Linked DNA regions of Spirulina major PCC 6313. The protein of the gene in region 1 interacts with the protein of each later gene in a pairwise test. Links are inferred from orthologs where the notes say so. Each region holds a gene or a part of one and is shown on either strand. Other genes may lie near its edges. The genes, in order: acpP and SPI6313_RS12360.

Region 1 (3,214 bases):
TCTCAGGGGATAACACGCTGACGGAGCGAACATTGCACCAACTGCATGAACTGCTAGAGGAAAATTTATCAGCACCCTATACCCTGAAGGTGATTGATATTTTCAAGCACCCTGATTTGGCGGAGGTGGATCATATTTCGGCAACTCCGACGCTGATTCGGGTTTGGCCGCTGCCGGTGCGGCGGATTGTGGGGGAGTTTACTAATCCGCAGCGGTTGCTCCAGGTTTTGACGGCTACGCCACGGGAGGACTGAGGGATTGGTGAGCGATCGCCGCCGCAGATGGATCGTTAGGCTTGGTATTTCCGGAACGCGAGGGTGGCATTGTGACCGCCAAACCCAAAGGAGTTCGAGAGTACGACATCCACTGGGTACTCCCGGCTGCCATCGGCAACATAGTCTAAATCACAGTCGGGGTCGGGGTCAGTGAGGTTGATCGTGGGGGGAACGCGATCGTGAGCGATCGCCATCACCGCCGCCACCGCTTCAATCCCACCGGAACCGCCCAACAGATGCCCCGTCATCGACTTCGTGGAACTGACCAGGATATTTTTCGCATGGGCCCCTAACGCTTTCTTAATAGCTCGCGTTTCGGTCACATCATTGGCGGGGGTGCTCGTGCCGTGGGCATTCACATAGCTCACCTGCTCAGGCACAATGCCACCATCTTTCATGGCTAGCTCGATCGCACGAGTCGCACCATGGCCATCGGGAACCGGCGAGGTCATATGGTAGGCATCACAGGTCATCCCATACCCCACAATCTCAGCGTAGATCTGTGCTCCTCGTGCTTGGGCATGGTCGAGTTCTTCTAAAATCAAAATTCCAGCCCCTTCGCCCATCACAAACCCATCGCGACCGCGATCAAAGGGACGGCAGGCATGGGCGGGATCATCATTGCGCGTGGAGAGGGCTTTCGCGGACGCAAAGCCTGCGAAGGAAAGGGGGGTGATTGCAGCTTCAGTCCCCCCGCAGATCATGGCTTTCGCGTAGCCGCCCTGCACCATCCGAAAGGCATCCCCAATCGCGTGCGATCCAGCAGCGCAGGCCGTGACCACACAGGAATTTGGGCCTTTAGCGCCGGTATGAATTGCCGTTAAGCCAGCGGCCATATTGGCAATCATCGTGGGGATCATAAAGGGGCTACAGCGGGATGGCCCCTTCGTGAGCAACACTTCCTGTTGATCTTCCATCACCTTGAGTCCCCCAATCCCCGTGCCAATCAAAACACCAACGTGATCTGCATTCAACTCGTCAATGATGAGTTGAGCATCTGCGATCGCCTGCTGACTGGCACAAACCCCAAACTGAGCAAAACGATCCATCCGCTTGGCATCTTTGCGATCAAGATAGTGGTGAGGATCAAACCCCTTGACTTCACCGGCAATCTGGCAAGCGTGGCGTGAGGCATCAAACCCGGTAATCGTGTCAATACCATTGCGGCCAGCCATTAACCCACCCCAATAATCAGACAGGGTATTACCAATCGGTGTAATTGCGCCAAGTCCAGTGATGACGACTCGTTTGCGTTGGAAGTTTGTCATGGTTTTCAATCGCTAAAGGGGGGGATTAAGCCCAGCATTGCCTGGAGTTCAGGTCACTGTTACCCGTGGTCAAAAGAGGCAAGATCGCAAGGGGGATCGATAACGCCGTTCAGCCGTTAGGCCGATGCAGCAGCCGCCGCAATATGCTCGACGGCCTTGCCGACGGTGTCAATTTGTTCAGCCACATCGTCGGGAATTTCAACGTCAAATTCTTCTTCTAGTGCCATCACCAATTCAACAGTGTCGAGGGAATCTGCACCGAGATCATCTGTGAATTTTGATTCCGATCGCACTGCATCTCTGTCAACTTCTAGTTGCTCAACGACAACTTTTATGACTCTGCTAAAAATTTCTTCATTAGCCATTTATGCTACCTCTATGTTTTTAAACAGGCTGATATTTGAGTTCAGTGGAATGCTGATTTACAGCATCCTCTATGATATCGGAAAGCGGCCCCTCTTTTGCAAAGCAACGAGTGTGATCTGAACCCCCACAGTTACTCCGCAATTATTAAGGAATTTCAATAGTTTACCACCTGACGGGGAGGGGTGCGAGATGATGAGGGGGGATTACTCCTAACTACTGATCTTGGGTCAGTAGCGCTGTTTCACGACGAATCACTATGCCTGCTTTGCCGCTTCGTTATGCCTATTTTCCCGGTTGTGTCGCTCAGGGAGCTTGCCGCGAACTGTATCAATCCACGGCTGCGGTGACTGCGGCGTTGGGCATTGAGCTTTTGGAGTTAAAAAAGGCGGCCTGTTGCGGTTCCGGAACCTATAAAGAGGACTCCCAACTGTTGGAGGATACGGTGAATGCCCGTAATATTGCCTTGGCTGAGACCTTGAATTTGCCGCTGTTGACCCATTGCAGCACCTGTCAGGGGGTGATTGGCCATGTGGATGAACGGCTGAAGGCGGCCCAAGAGGATGATCCGGCTTATTTAGAACAGGTGAATCAGTTTTTGACGCAGGAAGGGTGTTCGCCCTATCGCGGCACGAGTGAGGTGAAGCATTTGTTGTGGGTGTTGGTGGGGGATTATGGGTTGGAGGCGTTGCGGGAGCGGGTGGTGCGATCGCTGTCTGGCCTCCGCTGTGGTGCGTTCTATGGTTGTTATTTGCTGCGCCCCTTGAGCACCCTGCCCTACGATGATCCTGTTGCGCCTCGATCATTAGAATCGGTGATCGAAGCGGTGGGGGCGACGGCGGTGGACTATCCGGGCCGGACACAATGCTGCGGCTGGCCGATTTCGAGCTATGCCACGGAAACCTCCTTTCAGATGGCGGGGAAACATTTGCAGTCAGCGATCGCCGCCGGGATGGACTGCCTCGTTACCCCCTGCCCCCTGTGCCATCTCAACTTAGAATCTCGGCAACCGGAAATCGAAAAGGTGATCGGCGCATCCCTTAACTTGCCCGTGCTGCACCTGCCGCAGTTGGTGGGGTTGGCCCTGGGGTTAGATCCGGCGGTGTTGGGGTTAGAGCGTCATGTGGTGTCGCTGCAACCGGTGTTAGAAAAATTGCGACTCGCAGCGGCCTAGGGAGTGAGGCGACGACCGAGGATGACCAGATCGCGATCGCACCCATCCAACTGCGCCACGCGGGGCAAATACCCCCATTCTCGAAACTGAAACCGCTCCAACAACCTCAGACTAGGTTCATTATGGGCAAACAC
Region 2 (2,860 bases), 890 kb from region 1 along the record:
ACGTTAATTTGGGGGAGACAAATCCCGGAATTATGCTAATGCTAGCGGCGATGGGGGGAGCGATAAAACGGTTTTTTCACCACTGTTGCGGGGTAGGATTTACCCCGAATTTCCACGTTAACGGTATTGCCCGGCTTGGTGAGGGCTTTCGGCACGTAGGCGAGGGCGATCGCTTTCCCCAAGGTGGGGGACAACGTGCCGCTGGTGACAACCCCCACCGTTTCCCCCGCCACAACCACGGGGTAATCATGGCGGGCAATATGTCGCCCGGCCATTTCCAGCCCCACCAAACGCCGCTCCACTCCTGCCGCCTTTTGTGCCGCGAGCACGTCCCGCCCGATAAAGTCAGGATTGCTGTCGAGATGTACCAACCAGGCGAGACCGGCTTCGAGGGGGGTGGTGGTTTCGGTAATGTCTTGGCCGTAGAGGGCCATGGCGGCTTCGAGGCGGAGGGTATCCCGTGCGCCGAGGCCGCAGGGTGCAACGCCGGCAGCAGCGAGAGCCTGCCAGAGGGCTTGGCCGGTGGGAATATCCACCATCACTTCAAAGCCATCTTCGCCCGTGTAGCCGGTGCGGGCGATAAAGGCGGCTCCGTCTAAGATTTCGGTTTGGCAATGGCCGAAGCTAGGAATGGCGGTTAAATCGGCTTTGATTAGGGGTTGCAGGGTGGCGATCGCCTCCGGCCCTTGGACGGCAATTAAGACCCGATCCCCAGAGACATCCTCAAGGGTGACGGGGCTGCCGCTGAGGTGTTCGGTGATCCAGGCGTAATCCTGCGATCGCGTCGCCGCATTGACGATGATCACCCCCTGTTCAGCACCGTCTGCCGTCGTGCCTTGGTAATAGATAATGACATCATCAATAATGCCGCCGTCCGGATTGAGCAACACCGTATATTGTGCTAATCCTGGTGTTAGGCGATTTAAATCCGACGGCACGAGCCGCTGTAACTGTTGGCGGGCAGTTTGACCCTGCCAGAGGAATTTGCCCATGTGGGAAATATCGAACATCCCAACCTGGGTACGCACGGCTTCATGTTCCTGCTTGAGTCCGGTAAACTGTACCGGCATTTCCCAGCCCGCAAAGGCAGTAAAGCGGGCATTTTGCGCGGTCATGAGGTCAAACAGGGGAGTACGCGAGAGATGATCTGAAGATTGCACTGATACCATCCGGTCAAAAAATGAGCTTAAACTGCTGGGATGCCGTGGCGAAACGCTGGGCGATCGCGGCTTCCTCATCTTATCGAGTTGCGTGGTTCTATTGTTTCGAGAACTTCACTAAAGCGTCGCGCATCGCTGGGGGTAATCGGCGCATAATTTTGCCCTTGTCCCGATCCATAGCCACGAGGGTCACAAAGGCCGATACACAGAGTTCGTTGGTGTCTAAATTTTGAATTTGATAGGCCCAGTTGATCCGCACGCCTTTCATTTCCATCATGCGGGTTTTGACCATGGCCACCTCGCCCATGCGCAGGGAGCGATGATACCGCAGAGACATTTCCACCACAGGTAAATCACACCCCACCCCCACCAGATCCGCGAAGTTGATGCCGAGCGATCGCAAACATTCCACCCGCGCCTCTTCCATCCAAGCCACATAGGCCCCATGCCAAACAATGCCGCCATAATCGGTATGGTGGGGATGAACGCGGACGACATATTCAAACCACTTATCTGTTGTGGCGTGGAGGGCGTGGTCTTCAATGATGGCGGTAGTGGGAGGGAGTTGCTGTTGTTTATCCATGACTCATGACGCTAGCCGGACTGTGGATTTTAATGTACCGTATCCCGTTGAAGTGAAGAAACCCCTCTTTGGAGGGGTTTCGATGCGTTACTCTGGCGATGCCATGGGTCAGATACAGCGATGGGCTAGTTGCTGGCGCAGGCTTCAAGGAGGCTCTGTTCTAGATCGCTGACGGTGGTGAAGGCGTGGAAACCCTGTAACGTCACTTGCCGCTGCACTTTGCCCGCGACTTCCGTCGGTGGGGTATCCAGGGCGATCGCATAGCTCGACGTATCAGGATGATCCGGAATTGCGATCGCCAACTCCAGCGCATCCTCCGTCACCTGTCCCGTAAAGCAGGCATATTCCGAACGGGGCCGGTAAATCGCCCCCCGCACTTGCCCATCATCCACCGTAAACACCAAATAATCTTGCGCCAATTGATCCCGCTGCGTCGCGACACCATAGGCATGAATACCATCTTGCAACAACGACGATGCAGACATCGATTCCGGCTCAGGCTGGGTAGTTTGGGTAGTTTGGGCAAGCTGGATCGCGTGGCTTGTCTCATCCATCGCCTTCACCACCTCAGCCCCTGCCACATCCAGCAGCAACCCTTGACCCAGCACAGCGATGAGCATCGCACCCATCCATTGCCATTGTTTTTTCGTTGCGTTAAAACCAAACATATTCATTCTCACTCCCCGCGAAGAACACACCAACAATTCACACCAAAAACCGAGAGCGTAGAAGCTCGCACTTCCATCTCGTTCTCTATTAACCCCAAGGCCGGCATCCTTGATTTCGGATGTTACGCCCGGTGTTTTCCATACATTTACTCTATCGCTCTTCGCCAAACTGCGGAAAATGAGCTATGGGAATTTACGGACATCGACACCAGGACACGAAAAGACTCAAACCCTTAAAAACCGAGGAGTTGAGCGATCGCACTCCTGCCCTAGATTCCCGTTTACCCCCCGGTCTTGACCATTATTTTTTCAAAAAACGCTACAAAAGTTCATGATTTTGCTGTCAGATCACGACCGTCAACAAATTCAGATCACAACACCTCCTGGGGGGATATCACGAGCCCTGAACTGACAGCAAGGAAGAGTGCGATCGCCCCCCATTCCCAGTC

Evidence for each region.
Region 2: the proteins of acpP (region 1) and SPI6313_RS12360 interact in binary tests that used the Escherichia coli proteins (3 or more experiments, as listed by UniProt). The link is inferred for Spirulina major PCC 6313 from one-to-one orthologs.

Annotation. Positions count from the first base shown.
Region 1 is NZ_KV878783.1:1,918,963-1,922,176, forward strand. What follows is about bases 285-2,969. They hold acpP (acyl carrier protein), read right to left. Parts: upstream 1,909-2,969; coding sequence 1,660-1,908; downstream 285-1,659. Other genes in these bases: fabF (beta-ketoacyl-ACP synthase II), read right to left, coding at 290-1,543; SPI6313_RS08300 (CoB--CoM heterodisulfide reductase iron-sulfur subunit B family protein), read left to right, coding at 2,166-2,969. In the rest of the region: SPI6313_RS08285 (circadian clock KaiB family protein), read left to right, coding at 1-254; more of SPI6313_RS08300, read left to right, coding at 2,970-3,080; SPI6313_RS08305 (GNAT family N-acetyltransferase), read right to left, coding at 3,077-3,214. UniProt on the Escherichia coli protein: Carrier of the growing fatty acid chain in fatty acid biosynthesis.
Region 2 is NZ_KV878783.1:2,811,419-2,814,278, forward strand. It holds SPI6313_RS12360 (acyl-CoA thioesterase), read right to left. Parts: upstream 1,744-2,860; coding sequence 1,258-1,743; downstream 1-1,257. Other genes in the region: gcvT (glycine cleavage system aminomethyltransferase GcvT), read right to left, coding at 42-1,169; SPI6313_RS12365 (hypothetical protein), read right to left, coding at 1,869-2,411; SPI6313_RS23565 (hypothetical protein), read left to right, coding at 2,597-2,746.